2 regions of the Sphingomonas sp. 179-I 2A4 NHS genome follow, and region 2 is predicted to be linked to the other one. Evidence: riboswitches for the same ligand, from Rfam matches in the RefSeq annotation. Region 2 holds a riboswitch; the other holds the start of a gene.
The links. A riboswitch is a leader RNA that binds a small molecule or an ion and turns the genes downstream of it on or off. The one in region 2 is predicted to bind cobalamin.
Positions count from the first base shown of each region.

Region 1: it holds a riboswitch for cobalamin, as region 2 does, so the genes downstream of both, ACH0CP_RS06110 (TonB-dependent siderophore receptor) here and ACH0CP_RS01040 (TonB-dependent siderophore receptor) in region 2, are expected to answer to the same signal.

Region 1 covers NZ_JBIQFL010000003.1:49-7,849, reverse strand. Annotated here, with positions in the region: gene pabB (aminodeoxychorismate synthase component I) at 1-1,476, shown strand, start outside; gene ACH0CP_RS06135 (pyridoxal phosphate-dependent aminotransferase) at 1,506-2,705, shown strand; gene ACH0CP_RS06130 (hypothetical protein) at 2,906-3,037, shown strand; gene msrA (peptide-methionine (S)-S-oxide reductase MsrA) at 3,075-3,731, shown strand; gene ACH0CP_RS06120 (histidine phosphatase family protein) at 3,752-4,327, opposite strand; gene ACH0CP_RS06115 (adenosylcobinamide-GDP ribazoletransferase) at 4,324-4,704, opposite strand; gene ACH0CP_RS06110 (TonB-dependent siderophore receptor) at 4,746-6,680, opposite strand; cobalamin riboswitch at 6,811-7,015, opposite strand; gene cobU (bifunctional adenosylcobinamide kinase/adenosylcobinamide-phosphate guanylyltransferase) at 7,056-7,553, shown strand.
Region 2 covers NZ_JBIQFL010000001.1:226,556-234,356, reverse strand. Annotated here, with positions in the region: gene ACH0CP_RS01050 (FecCD family ABC transporter permease) at 1-148, opposite strand, end outside; gene ACH0CP_RS01045 (ABC transporter substrate-binding protein) at 230-1,027, shown strand; gene ACH0CP_RS01040 (TonB-dependent siderophore receptor) at 1,072-3,012, opposite strand; cobalamin riboswitch at 3,234-3,457, opposite strand; gene ACH0CP_RS01035 (glycoside hydrolase family 130 protein) at 3,593-4,879, shown strand; gene pncB (nicotinate phosphoribosyltransferase) at 4,927-6,231, shown strand; gene glpK (glycerol kinase GlpK) at 6,237-7,733, opposite strand.

The DNA of each region.
Region 1 (7,801 bases), on a different contig from region 2:
CTCCCCGATCCGTCCGGCGCCTGGATCGGCGAGCCCCAGCCCGCGATCACGCGCACTGACTATGACGCAGCACTGACCCAAGTGCTCGATCTGATCGCGGCCGGTGACATCTATCAGGCGAACCTCACCTTCCGCGCATCGGTGTCGATCCTCGGCGATCCGCTCGCCGCCTATTCGGCGATACGCCGCCGCGCGCAGGCCGGCTGGGGCGCGATCGTGGCCACCGGTCAGGACACGCTCCTGTCCTTCTCGCCGGAGCTCTTCTTCCGCCTCGACGGCGGAACGCTGACCTGCCGCCCGATGAAGGGCACCGCCCGCCGGCACGCCGATCCCGAGGTCGACGCTGCCGTCGCGGACGACCTTGCCAGCGACGAGAAGCAGCGCGCCGAGAACCTCATGATCGTCGATCTGATGCGCAACGATCTCTCGCGCGTCGCGATCGCTGGCAGCGTCGCCGTGCCCGAACTCTTTGCGGTCGAACCCTATCCCACCGTCCACCAGATGACCTCCACTGTCACCGCCACGCTCGCGCCGGGGCAGGACGCCGTCGACGTGCTGGCGGCGCTGTTCCCGTGCGGCTCGATCACCGGCGCCCCAAAGGTACGCGCGATGCAAGTCATCGGTGATGTCGAACATTCCCCCCGCGGCGCCTATACCGGCGCGATCGGGCGCTTCGATCCCGGCGGCAGCGCACAATTCAACGTCGCGATCCGCACCCTCGCCATCCATGCGGACGAGGATCACGCAACGCTCGGCCTCGGCGGCGGCATCGTCGCGGATAGCCGCGCCGACGCGGAGTGGGACGAGGCGCTCGCCAAGGGCGCTTTTCTCACCCATGGTCAGCGCCCGCCGGACCTGATCGAGACCATGGCGTTCGATCCAGACGCCGGCATCGTGCTGGCCGAGCGGCATCTGGCGCGCATGAAGCGCAGCGCGCTTACCTTTGGCTTCGCCTTCGATCGGCACGATGCCCGCAACGAGCTTCAGGCTGCGACCTTCCGCTTGCGCCAGCCGGCCAAGATCCGCCTCGTCGCCAGCGCCGCGGGCCGGATCGCGATTGAGGTGGCGCCCATGCCCGCCCTGTCGGATCGCCCGCTCGCCATCGCGGTCGCGCCGCTACCGGTCGACTGCCGCGACTATCGCCTGCGCCACAAGACCAGCGATCGCAGCTTCTACGATGCCGCGCGCCGCGCCGCGGGGACGGCCGAGATCGTGTTCCTCGATCCCGAGGGCTTCGTGACGGAAGGCAGCTTCACGAACGTCTTCCTCCGCCGCAACGGCGTGTTGCTGACGCCCCCGCTCCGCCGCGGCCTGCTGCCGGGCGTGCTACGCGAGGAGCTGATCGAGTCCGGCCGTGCGGTGGAACAGGATTTGACCACCGCCGATCTTTCCGGGGAACTTTTCGTCGGAAATGCGTTGCGCGGTTTGATCCCTGCGTTGCTCGCAGTTGCGAAATCGGATCAGCGGTCGCTATAGCCCGCGGCGCTTACAGGAGCCGCCCCATCATGAAGACGTCCGCCGCGCTCGATCGCATCAGCCCATCGCCGACCCTGGCGATCACCACCAAGGTGCAGGAGCTGAAGCGTGCCGGCATCGACGTTATCGGCCTGGGCGCCGGCGAGCCTGATTTCGACACGCCCGATTTCGTCAAGGAAGCCGCGATTGAGGCGATCCGCCGCGGCCAGACGAAATACACCAACGTGGATGGCACGCCCGAGCTGAAGAGCGCGATCGCCGCCAAGTTCAAGCGTGACAACGGCCTTGAGTACACGCCCGCCCAGATCAGCGTGAACGTCGGCGGCAAGCACACCCTGTTCAACGCCATGGTCGCCACGGTCGAGGCGGGCGACGAGGTGATCGTGCCCGCCCCTTACTGGGTCAGCTATCCGGATGTCGTTCAGTTCGCCGGCGGCACGCCCGTCGTCGTCGCGGCCGGGCCGGAACATGGCTACAAGCTGACGCCGGCGATGCTGGAGGCCGCGATCACGCCGCGCACCAAGTGGCTGATCCTGAATTCGCCGTCGAACCCGACCGGCGCCGCCTACACCGCCGCCGAGCTGAAGGCACTGGGCGAGGTGCTGGAACGCCATCCGCACGTCTGGATCTTCGCCGACGATATGTACGAGCATATCGTCTATGACGATTTCCAGTTCGCCACGATCGCTGAGGTCTGCCCGTCGCTCTACGAGCGCACGCTGACGGTGAACGGCTGCTCCAAGGCTTATGCGATGACGGGCTGGCGCATCGGGTTCGCCGGCGGCGCGCAGTGGCTGATCAAGGCGATGGCGAAGCTCCAGTCGCAATCGACCAGCAACCCCTGCTCGATCGCTCAGGCTGCGGCGACGGCGGCGCTGAACGGCGACCAGTCCTTCCTCGCCGAGCGCAACGCCGCGTTCAAGGCGCGCCGCGATCTCGTCGTCGGCATGCTGAACGACACGCCCGGTATCACCTGCCCGACGCCGGAAGGCGCCTTCTACGTCTATCCCGAAGTCTCCGGCCTCATCGGCAAGACGACGCCGAAGGGACAGAAGATCGAGACCGACAGTGACTTTGTCGGATATCTGCTGGAAGAAGCGCGGGTTGCCGCCGTGCAGGGCGTGGCTTTCGGCCTCTCCCCGGCAATGCGCATCAGTTATGCCACGGGTGAGGACGTGCTTCGCGAGGCATGCACCCGCATTCAGCAGGCCTGCGCCATGCTGCGCTGATCCTCGTTCGGTGCCAGTGCAATAGAAGCTGGCACCAATCATTGGTGTGACATCGGAAACGATTGCTTTCCCGCTTCGACATTCAGTCGAAAGACGGGCGTACCTATATCGCAACCCACGATGAACGGCGCTTCCATGCATCGTTCAGCAAACCGGTGGCAGAAGTTGCCATCGGATCAACGAATAAAAGAGCCAAGACGATGACCCGCTTTCTCAAATCCAGCTTCCTGTGGCAGTTCGCCGGCGGGTTCGTGCTCGGCGCCGTTGGCCTGTTCGCACTGACGCCCGTCACCGATCCGGTCACCGGCGCGCCGATCGAGCAGGTACGCTGATCTTCCGCTCCGTTCAGGGGCTCCCCATATCGGCGTCATGCGTCGCTTCCTGATCCCGCTACTTGCCGCCGCAGCCGCCAGCGCCTGCAGCGCCCCCGTCGCCGCCGAGCGCGCCGTGCCGATCCCGGCTGCGCAGCGCGACATTCCTCCCGCCCCCGGTCTCCAGACCGCCGTCCTCGCCGGCGGCTGCTTCTGGGGCATGGAAGCGGTGTTCGAACGCGTCAAAGGCGTGCGCTCGGTTACGTCCGGCTTTGCCGGTGGCGACCGGGCCTCCGCGAACTATGCCGCTGTGTCGACCGAGGGCACGCGCCACGCCGAAGCCATCCGCATCGTCTACGATCCCCGCCAGGTCAGCTATGCGACGCTGCTTCGGGTCTATTTCGCGATTGCGCATGATCCGACGCAGGTGAACGGGCAGGGCCCCGATCGCGGCCCCAGTTACCGCTCGGCGATCTTCCCGCAGAACGCTGCCCAGCGGCAAGTCGCCAGCGCCTATATCGCGCAGCTGACCCGTGCGAAGGCGTTCCCGAAGCCGATCGTCACCAAGCTGGAAACCGGCCAGTTCTTCCCGGCGGAAGCGTCCCACCAGCAATTCTACGATCGCAACCCGAATCACCCCTATATCGTCCGCTGGGACAAGCCGAAGGTCGCCGCCTTCAAGGCCGCCTTCCCTGCCCTCGCTCGCCGCATCTGATCGGCGCCGCCGCGACGCTCTTACAGCTCGCGCGGCGCCGACGAGCCGTCACGCCGCACTTCGATGATCGCGCCATGGGGCGGCACCAGCTCGATCATCTTTTCCAGCGGATGGCCGGTCAGCAGCGCCCGCAGCGCCGCGATCGGGCCGCCATGGGTCACCACCACGATATCCTCGCGATCGCTGAGGTCGCGCCAGGCGGCATGAACGCGCCGCATCAGCGCCGCGCCCGTTTCGCCGCCGCCGGGGCGGAAGGTCGCGGGCGCCGTCATCATCTTGTCCATCAGCGCACCCGTTTCGCGCCAGATCGCGGTCCAGCTTCGCCCTTCCCACCCACCGAAATCGCGTTCCAGCCAGTGCGGATCGGAAACGACCGGCCGGCCTGAGCGCTTGCGCACCATTTCGGCCAGCTGACGCGTTCGGATCGCCCCCGAATGGACGATGAGCGAGTGCGGCTCCGCCGCCAGCCGGTCGGCCAGCTCGCCCGCCATCCGCATCCCCTCGCGGCTCCAACCCATGTCGGATCGGCCATAGCAACGACCGGCCCAGGCCTTGGCAACCGGCGGATGGCGGACGAGGAGGACGCGCCCGCTCACCGCACTGCCCCGCAGAGCAGCACGGAAAGCTGGCCCATGTAAGCCGCGAAGCCCAGGCAATCGCCCGTGCTCCCCCCGATCCGTTGCTGCAGGAAGCGCCTGATCCACCACAGGAACAGAAGACAGATTGTTGTGCTGCCCAGAAGCGCCGCGGGGCGGACGAGCAGGAAGGGCATAAATGGCGTGATCCCGGGTAGGGTAAGCAGAACCGCATCAGCAGTGCGCGATACTGGAACGCCACCTCCATAGTCCGCCCCCGCATCTTCACGGAAGAGGCTGGTGAACAGCGCTTCACGTCCGCGAGGCACACCTCGTTGGAAGATCGATCCAGTCTTCGCGGCCGAACAGCGCGCGCGCCTCCCCCACGCGCCCACCATGGGCGCAGAACGTGGCGAGGGCGCGCGCGTCGGTCATCGCCTCAGTACGTCAGGCGTACGCCGGCGAATGCACCGCGCCCCGGCTGACCATATTGGTAGACCGTCTGATAGCGCTCGTTGAACGCATTCTCGATGCGGCCGTACAGCTCCAGATGCTCGTTGATCGGGAAGGCGGCCCGCACGTCGGCGATGACATAACCGTCCAGCCGCCGCGCGTTGGAGGCATTGTCGAAACTGTCGCCAACGGCGGTGATCGTCGCGCCGGTGGTCAGGCCGAGCGGCCAGCGATAATCGGCGTTCACCGTCACGCTGGTGTCGGGCCGACGCGCCAGATCGCGCCCGAAGTTCGCCGTGCCGACCGACCGGTTCTTCGCGTCGAGGTAGGTGTAGCTCGCACTCACCGTGAAGTCGTTGGTCGGCCGCAGCAGCAGCGTCGCCTCGACGCCCTGTGCAACCGTCCGCGCGATATTGTCGTAGGTGCCGCTTGGCCGGCCGGCGCATATCCCGGTCCGCGGCGGTGGGCACGAAATGAAGGTGATGAGGTCGGAGGACTTGCGATGAAAGTACGTCGCGCTCGCCTCCAGCGCACCGCCTAGCGCCCGCTGCGTGATCCCCGCATCCCAGTCGTGCGACCGCTCCGGCCGAAGCGCGCCATTCCCATATTCGCTCTGCAGCTGGTACAGCGTCGGCGCCTTGAACCCTTCCGAATAGCTCGCGCGCACCGTCGTCGCGCCGCCATTGGGTGAGTAAGCAGCGCTGCCCGCAAAGGTCGTCGCGCCGCCGAACACATTATGGTCGTCGTGCCGCAGCCCGGCGGTCGCGGTCAGCCCGCCGATCGGCGTCACCACCAACTGGCCATAGACACTGAAGATCCGCGCGCGGCCGCGCGTCACGGGGCCGCCATAGCTCGACGAGGAGAAGCGCGAGACTTCGCGCTCGGCGCCGAACGTGGTGAAGACGGCAGAGCCGAGATCGGCCGTGCCCTGGTATTCCAGCCGCTCGTTACGGCCGATCCCGCGGAAGGTCTCGGTCGGGGTGCCGTCCGGATCGATGTTGCGCCGGTCCGTCTCGGTCCGGGCGTACGCAAAGCGGTTGCGGAAGCGGCCGTCGAACAGCGCTGCATTCAAGCCGGCATAGGCAACCCACTGCTCGCTATCGCCAAATTCCCGCGTGTCGCCGAACGTGAAGCTCGGCGCCGGGAAGCCGTCGATGTCGGTCCGGCCGTTGCCGTAGAAACCGCGCAGGTCCAGCGAGACGTTGCTGGCCAGTTCGATCCCCAGGCTCGCGTTCCCGGTATAGTTGCGAAAGCCGTCGCGCTCGCTCCCAGCTGCGAAGGTCGAGACCCCATCCGTCGTGAAATAACCGCCGCCGAGGCTTGCCGAAACCGGCCCCGACTTGCCCGAGACATTTGCATAGGCCTGGCCGCTATTATGCCATCCGCCCTCGGCGCGGGCGTTGACCGCCAGTTCCTCCGTCGGCTGGCGCGTGATCAGGTTCACCACGCCGCCGATCGCCTGATTGCCCCACAATACGGACTGTGCGCCGCGTAGTACCTCGATGCGCGCAATGTTGCCGATCAGCAGATTGCCGAAGTTGAACCCGCCCCCCGTGGAGGACGGATCGTTGAGCTTGATCCCGTCGATCAGCGCGACCGTCTGGTCGCTATCCGCCCCGCGGATATTGACCGATGTGGACGTGCCAGCGCCGCCATTGCGGACGACGGTGACACCGGGCGTCTGGCGCAACAGGTCGGATACGATCGTTGCCTGCCGCCGTTCGATCGTCTCGGCATCCAGCACCGTCACTGCCTGGCCGATCGTGGAGGCAGGGCGCGCCGCGCGGTTGGCCGTGACGAGGATATCTTCCCCGCCGGCAGTCGCCTGCTCAAGGCCGAACGTGGATTGGGCGCTTTGCGCAAGTGCAGGCGTGGCCGCCGCAATGCACGGCAGCAGGATCAGATAGGCACGATTTTCCAAGGCGTTTCCCCCTCGCATCAACAACGGGGCACGCGCCACGGCTTCGCGGAACAGCTGTTCCGTCGCGCACGACCCCAACGACGTCGTCACGCGAGGAAGAACCTCGATCGCCCGGAACACCCCGTCCGCGCGAAGGACAACCGCGACAGGCAGGTCTCCTGGCTCCCGGGTCATCGCCTTGCTCGGCCTTCCCGGATCGCAATCGATCCAGTGGCACACGAGGAGCAACGCTCGCCGGTCACAGTTGCGGGGACAGCTCCGGATGGCGAGCTTGACGCTCGCGTCCGGATTCCCTTTTGATTCCATCTCTGGAAACCTGTCGCGCTGGCGCCCTATCGGATCAGCGGAGCGGAAGGCAAGACCATCGTGAAGATCATGTTCCTCGGCGGTGCCCGCTCAGGCAAAAGCCGCCTCGCGCTCCATGCTACCGAGCGCCATCCAGGCCCGCTTCATTATCTCGCCACGGCAGAGGCGGGCGACGCAGAAATGGCCGAGCGTATCGCCCATCACCAGGCGGAGCGAAGCGGGCGCTGGCGCACCGTCGAATGCCCGGTCGCGCTGCCGGATGCGATCCGATCCGTCACCGGCGGCGCGATCATGGTCGATTGCCTGACCTTGTGGCTGTCGAACCTGATGATGGCTGAAGCAGACATCGAGGGGCACACCGCCGATCTTCTCGGGGCAATCACAGGGTCGCCGCTGCCGCTTGCCATTGTCACCAACGAGGTCGGCCTCGGCATCGTGCCCGAGCATCCCCTCGGCCGCCGCTTCCGCGATGCCGCAGGCCGCGTGAACCAGGCAATCGCGCGCTACATGGATGAGAACTATTTCATCGCCGCGGGGCACGTCCTCCCGCTGCAGCGCTTCAGCTGATCAATCCGACAACGGTTTAGCGCTCGTCCTGTACGGTGCGCGGATCGCGACCCGCGGCGAGGCCGCGGAGATTCTGACGACACTCATCAAGAGCGTGAATGATCTGCCCACAAGGCTGCAAGCCTCGGGGAGAGGGTGAAGGCGAAGGTATCGCGCCTGATAACCTTGGCCAGAAACGACAACGCCGCCCCGAAGGGCGGCGTTTGTCGTTCTATGGTGTTGGTTGCGGGGACAGGATTTGAACCTGT
Region 2 (7,801 bases):
GTCCAAGGATCACACGCGGCAACCGCAGCTCGACCACGATGGCCCGCTCGATCGGATCGCCCCAGCCGCCCAATGCCGCCAGCAGCCGCGCCGGCGGGATGGTCGTGCTGCCGATCGCCACGCCCAGCATCGCGGCGAGGACGACCATCACGATCAACAAGGGCCAGAGCCAGGGGCGAGTCACCACCATCGTCTAGCGCGCCGCCGCCAAGCGGGGCAAAGCGCTGCCATGCGCCGCCTGCTCGCCATCCTGCTGATGCCCACCCTGATCGCCGCAGCGCCAGCACCGACGCCTAAGCGCATCGTGTCGCTCAACCTGTGCGCCGACCAATATCTGATGGCGCTCGCCGATCGGGGCCAGATCGTCGCCTTGTCGCGCAACGCCCGCGATCCCTCGATGTCGGCGGACGCGGCGCAGGCGCGGCGTTATCCGATCACGCGCGGCGGCGCGGAGGATGTGCTGGCGCTTCGGCCGGACCTCATCGTCGCAGCGCCTGGCCGCGTCGATGCTGCCACTACCGCGCTGCGCGGCCGCGCCCGCACGCTCGATGTGCCGCCAGCGAACAGCTACGCCGAAATCATCGACCAAGTGCGTACGATTGCTGCCGCCGTCGGTCATCCGGCGCGCGGCGAAGCACTGATTGCACACATGAATGCACAGCTTGGTACGGTGTCGACGGGTGCCGGGCGCGGCCGGACGGCGGCTTATTACCAGCGGCGTGGCTATCTCACCGGCGCCGGCACGCTCGTCGACGAACTGCTGCGCCACGTCGGGCTGCGCAATCTCGCCGTCTCGCTCGGCAAGCCCGCCTTGTCGCGGATCGGCCTCGAGGAACTGGCTCGCGCGCAGCCCGACTATCTGGTGGTGGAAACGGAGACCGACCGGATCAGCGATCAGGGAACGGAGATGCTGCACCACCCGGTGCTCGCATCCATTCCCCGCATCCGCCTGCCGCAATCCTGGACGGTCTGTGGCGGCCCCGCCTACGTCCGCGCCGCCCGGTCGATCGCGGCGCAGCTGCGCTGAACCCGCGCGATTGCGGACGCGCATCGCGCCGGCCCAGCCCATCATCAGAAGCGTGCCCGCACGCCGCCATAGGCAGCCCGTCCGGCCGCGGCGAAGCTGAAGATCTCCTGATAATCCTCGTCGGTCAGGTTCTCAATCCGGCCGAACAGCGACAGGCGATCCGACAGACGATATTCGGCGTTGAGGTTCACCAGCACGAACTCCTGCAGCTCCACCAAAGGTGATGTCGCATAGGTCGGGTCGGTAAACGTCACGTCCGTCTGGCGGCCGTTGTACCGCACGGTCAGCGTGCCGGAGAAGCGCTGGTCGGTGCTGAAGATCGTCGTGTTGAGGCTGGCCACATGCCGCGGGCGCCGAACCTCGTCGACGCCATTCTCGCGCGCCTTCAGATAGGTATAGGCCAGGTCGAACTTGATCTGCGGGATCGGCCGCGCGGAGGCGAAGAGCTCGACGCCATGCTGCTTCGACAAGGTGGTGCGATTCAGCGGCGTCGCGTCGAACGCAGGGGCCGGATAGGCGATGTAGATCTCGTTTTTCAGCCGGTTATCGAAATAGGTGACGCCGATCGTCCCCTTGCCGCCGGCCAGTTCCTGATCGACGCCGGCCTCCCATCCTTCCGACTTCTCCGGCTTCAGATCCGGATTGCCGATGTAGCGGCCGTCGGAATAGCCGAAGAGCTCGTAATAGCCCGGGTTCTTGACGCCCGTGCCATAGGCGCCGCGCAGCCGCAGGCCGATTGGCAGGCGGTAGCCGGCCTGCGCGCGCCAGGTGGTCACGTCCTCGAACCGGTCGTTCTCGTCCTGCCGCACGCTGGCTCCGGCGGACAGCGCATCGTCGACCGTCACTTCATACTGGCCGACAAACCCCCAGTTGGTCGTCGAGCGCCGCCCGTTGAACGCGAAGCCGCCGGGCGTGGTGTTCTGAAACTCCTCCCGCTCGTAATCAACCGCGCCAGTCAGCCGGTGCGCGACGCGATCATCGCCAAAGCGATAGCTCGTCTCGAACGTGACCTTGTACCGCCGGCCCTTGTCGCCGAAATCGAGCCCCGCAGCCGTGAAATTCTCGCGCGTCGTATCGGAAAACTGGCCCGTGAGGGCGTTGGTCCAGCGTCCATCTGCGAGCGACAATTCCGCCCGCGCCAGGCCATAGAAGGCCTCGCTGCGCGAATGGACGCCCGGGCTGTCGATCGTCTGGCCAAATAGCGGGCTTGCCGGATCATTGTCGCTGTCGTTGGTCAGCGCATCGGTATAGCCGTAGCGCCCGACGCCGATCAGCTTGAACGTGTCGGACGGCGTCCAGCTCAGCTTCGCGCTCGCACCGATGCTGGTTGCCCCGACATTGCGGCTGCCGCCGATCGCGCTGGGCGTGCCATCGGTGCGGTAGATCGAGCTCGACAACGCATAGTCCGCGGTATCGCTGAACCCCGCAACCCGTGCGCCGCCCGCAAAGGTGCCGAACGATCCGCCTTCCGCGCGGAGCAATATCCCCGGCGCCTCGCGCCCGGTCAGCGTGATGTACTGGATCACGCCCCCGATCGCGTCCGAGCCGTAAAGCGAGGATTGCTGGCCCCGCAGCACCTCGATCTTCGCCGCTTCGTCGGCGATCAGCGTGCCGAAATCGAACTCGCCCTGATAGGGGTCCGACGCTTCGATCCCGTCGACCAGCACCAGCACGTGGTTGCTCTCCCCGCCGCGCAGCCGCACCTGGGTGACGCCACCGACACCGCCAGTGCGGCTCACCGCCACGCCCGGCACGTCGCGCAGCACGTCGGAAACGATACGCGTCTGCCGCTCTTCCAGGTCCGCCGCGGTCAGCAGCGTCACCGATGCCGGCAGGTTACGCACCTCGACGCTGTCGCCGGAGCGCGATCCCGTGACGACAATATCGTTCCCGCTCGCGTCGGTGGTCGGCAGGGTGGGATTGCTCTGGGCGAGTGCCGGTGTGGCTGCAACGAGTGCGAACAGGGACACGAGCGGCTTCATCATGATCTTCTTCCCCGCGTCAGTTCCCGAACGCGCGGTCGGGGCCGCCCGCGCTTTGGCGGACGCCGGGGCACGACGGTGGGCAACGCGGGTGCCCGGGCGACGTGCGCCGATCGCAGCCCCGTGGCCGCGCAGCACTAGGACCGAGGCGAACAGATGCTCGCCCGCGGCCTTTCGTCGCTCGAACGGAAGAGATCCGTGCCTCCGCCATCCCCTGAGCGCGAGACATGAGCGACAGCGCTGGCAGGTCTCCTGGCTCGCGGGTCGTCGCTCGAAACACGCCTTCCCGGGATCATCCCAGTGGCTGGCCGGACGAGACCGCCGGCGCCTGTGCTTCTCACTCACCGCTTACAGTTGCAGGGACAGCCGCGGAATTGAGGGGCACGCCCCTCGCACCGCATTCCCGTTTTCAGCCCCGTCAAAGGGCACCGGCGCGATCTTCGGGCCCGGGCACGCCCGGATCCGGCGGCGCCTGTAATCGAAACGCGCGATGGCGTACAATGCAAATCGCGCTCGGCAGCGGGAGCCGTTCCGCCGTCCGCCCGTTACCTTGCGCATCGGGGCGCACTTGGGAGGATATCGGATGAAGGCAGCGGACGTATTCACCAAGCTTCCCCTCGAGCTGAAGCCCGATCCGTCCCGCACCGTCATCCGCCCGTTCAGCTTCGCCTATCCCGAAGCGTTCGCGCGTGGCCGGCCGCCGCGCATGCAGGAGGTGGTGCAGCGGCTCCTCGCACTCAGCCCGGCGATGCGACGGCGGATGCGCACCCTGCTTGCCATCCCGATGCACGAACGACACGACAATGCGGACGAGACGTTCCTGCGCCGCTTCAATTCGGTCTGCGAGGAGATCGGCCTTGATCCGTCGCTGTCGGAAACTGATCGACTGCTGATCGGCGCCTATTTCAGCCAGGAATATGCCTTTGAATCCGCGGCGCTTTTCAATCCCAGCATCGTGCGCCTGCCAGACGCCGACGTGACGGACGACAAGATGCCGTTCCTCCTCTCACTACGCGGGATCGGTGAGGGCCATATTTCATCCGTCACCTTCCGCACCGGAACCTGGGACGGCGGGACCGACGTGGTGATCGATCCCGCGAGCCAGCACGGCACACCGCCGCGGCTCGATGGCGTCATCGACGGGTGGTCGCATCTGATGTGCGATGAAAGCGACGACGTGTCCGAAACCGTCATCTTCCCGGTTCTCCCAAGCCAACGACAGGGCGTTGAGGACCTGCGCATGGTGAACTTCACCGACGATGATGGCTCCAAGAGCGTGATTGGCACCTACACTGCGTTCGACGGCGTCAAGGCCACGCAGGAGCTGCTGCGCGGGGTTGACCTTCGCACCTTCCAGATGCGCGCGCTGACGGGGGCGATGACGGCCTACAAGGGCATGGCGCTGTTTCCGCGGCGCATCGACGGCAAGTTCGTCATGCTCGGCCGACAGGATAACGAGAACATCTGGCTGCTGCGGTCGGACGATATCAGCCACTGGGACGAAGGGGAACGGATCATGGCTCCGAAATATCCCTGGGAGTTCGTTCAGCTCGGCAATTGCGGCTCCCCGATCGAAATCGACGAAGGCTGGCTGGTGTTCACCTATGGCGTGGGGATGATCCGCGGTTATTGCGTCGGCGCCTGCCTGCTCGACAAGTCTGATCCGTCGAAGGTGCTGGCACGCACGCCCTCGCCCCTATTGTTCCCCAGCGCCGAGCAGCGCGGCGGCTATGTCCCGAACGTCACCTACAGCTGCGGCGCGCTTCGCCATAAGCGTAACATCCTGCTGCCCTATGCGATTGGCGACGAGTATAGCGCCTTTGCGGTCGGCAAGGTCGATGACATCCTGTCGGTGATGGAGCCGGCCTGAGCGTGGCGAACGGCAACCGCAGCAGCGCCTGATCCGTTCGCCTGATCATGGCCGTTACCGACATCGCAACCCGCACCTACGATCACGCCTTCCGGCTCGATCCGATCGTCCGAAGCCTGCTCGATACGGATTTCTACAAGCTGCTGATGCTGCAGATGATCTGGCGGCTGCACCGCGACGTGAACGTCACGTTCGAACTGATCAACAGGTCCGGCGCCGTTCGGCTCGCCGACATCATCGACGAGGGCGAGCTTCGCGCGCAGCTCGATCACGCCCGCACGATCCGCTTCACGAAGAAGGAACTGATCTGGCTCGCCGGCAACAGCTTCTACGGCGAGCGCCGCATGTTCGCGCCCGATTTCCTCGCCTGGCTCGCCGATTTCCAGCTGCCGGGATATGAACTGTCGCGTGCGGACGGCCAGTTCCAGCTGCGCTTTGCCGGCCCGTGGACAGACACCACCATGTGGGAAATCCCGGCGCTCGCCATCGTTAACGAATTGCGCGCGCGGGCGACGCTCCACGGCAAGGGCCGGTTCGCGCTCGACGTCACCTATGCGCGCGCCAAGGCGAAGCTCTGGGCCAAGGTCGAGCGGCTGCGCGCACTCCCCGATCTCGCCATCTCGGATTTCGGCACCCGGCGCCGGCACGGCTTCCTGTGGCAGCGCTGGTGCGTCGAGGCGCTGAAGGAAGGTCTTGGCGATCGGTTCATCGGCACGTCGAACGTGTTGCTCGCGATGGACAATGATCTCGAGGCGATCGGCACCAATGCGCACGAACTACCCATGGTGGCGGCCGCGCTCGCGCCCGACGATGCGGCCCTCGCCCAGTCACCCTATCAGGTGCTGGAGGAATGGCGCGGCCAATATGCCGGCAACCTGCTGATCGTCCTTCCCGACACCTATGGCACCAGCCGCTTCCTCACCGACGCGCCCGACTGGGTCGCGGACTGGACCGGCTTTCGCCCGGACAGTGCGCCCCCGGTCGAGGCGGGCGAGGAGATCATCGCCTGGTGGCAGGAGAAGGGCCGCGATCCACGCGAGAAGCTTCTGATTTTCTCGGACGGCATGGACGTCGAGTCGATCGAGCGCGTCCGTCACCACTTCGCGGGGCGCGTGCGGACCAGCTTCGGCTGGGGTACCAACCTCACCAACGATTTTCGCGGTTGTGATCCGGACGGGCATCCGGGGCTGGAGCCCATCTCGCTCGTCTGCAAGGTCACCAGCGCCAACGGCCGGCCGGCGGTCAAACTATCCGACAACCCCGCCAAGGCATCCGGCGACCCGGCGGAGATCGCGCGTTATCTGCGCGTGTTCGGCGCCTCAGGCTACGCCGCGCACACGCCCGAGGTCTGAGCGCGTCAGCCCTCGTGCAGCTGACTCAGCGTCCGCCGGACCGCATCGTGCCAGCCAGCGACGAGCGGCGCCCGCGTCTCGGGGCTCATCGACGGCGCAAAGCTGCGCTCCCGGGACCACAGGCCAGCCAGTTCGTCGAGGCCTGACCAAACACCAGTCGCCAGTCCCGCATGGAAGGCCGCGCCACGCGCGGTCGTCTCCAGATCGGTCGGCCGCTCCACCGTCATGTCGGTGAGATCCGCGAGAAAACCGCAGAGCCAGTCGTTCGCGGCCATGCCACCATCGACACGCAGCAGCTTTGGCCGGCCGCCGCCATCGGCCGCCATGGCTTCGGCAAGGTCGAGCGTCTGGTAGGCCACCGCCTCCAGCGCCGCCCGCGCCAGGTGCGCCGCCGTCGTATCCAGCGTCAGCCCGTGGATCGAGCCCCGCGCCTCCGGGTCCCAATGCGGGGCGCCAAGCCCGACGAAGGCCGGCACCATATAGACGCCGTGGCTGTCCGCGACGCGCGTCGCCATGTCGTTGGTCTGGCTGGCGTGCGTGATGATGCCGATGCCGTCGCGCAGCCACTTGATCGCCGCGCCGGCGACGAAGATCGAGCCTTCCAGCGCATAGATGGTCTTGCCGCCCAGCCGATAGGCGGGTGTCGTCAGAAGCCGGTGCTTCGATTCCACTGCCTCCGCGCCGGTATTGAGCAACATGAAACAACCGGTGCCATAGGTCGATTTGGCGGTCCCGCGATCGAAGCAGGCCTGACCGAACAAGGCGGATTGCTGGTCCCCTGCCATCCCGGCAATTGGGATCGGCGCGCCAAACAGGTCGGCATCCGTGGTGCCGTAGAGGTGCGCATTGTCGTGCACCTCCGGCAGCAGTGACATCGGCACGCCGATCGCGCGGCACAATTCCTCGTCCCAGCTGCTGCGATGGATATCGAACAGCATCGTGCGGCTGGCGTTGGTGACGTCGGTCGCATGCACCTTCCCGCCGGTCAGCCGCCACAAGAGGAAACTGTCGATCGTGCCGAACGCGAGCTCGCCGCGCTCGGCGCGTGCCCGCGCGTCCGGCACATTGTCCAGCATCCACGCTATCTTGGTGGCTGAGAAATAGGGATCGATCAGCAGGCCCGTGCGGGCGCGGATCAGATCCTCAACGCCGTCCGTGCGCAGCTGCGTGCACAAGGCCGCGCCGCGCCGGTCCTGCCAGACAATGGCATTGTGGATCGGCACGCCAGTGGCGCGGTCCCAGATCACCGCCGTTTCGCGCTGGTTGGTGATGCCGATCGCGGCAATTGCCTGGAGTGACACCCCACTCTTCTCGATCGCCTCACGCGCGGTCGCCAGCGTGTCGCGCCAGATGTCTTCGGGATCATGCTCCACCCAGCCATGCGCCGGATAATGCTGCGCAAACTCGGTTTGCGCGATCGCGACGCGGCGCGCGGCATCATCGAACAGCACGCTACGCGTAGAGGTCGTCCCCTGATCGATCACCAGAATGTGGGACGCCATTTACACCTCCATCGACTTTCGAAACGAACCTCGCGCGCTTTCGTACGAACGTCAACGCTTTCATTTGC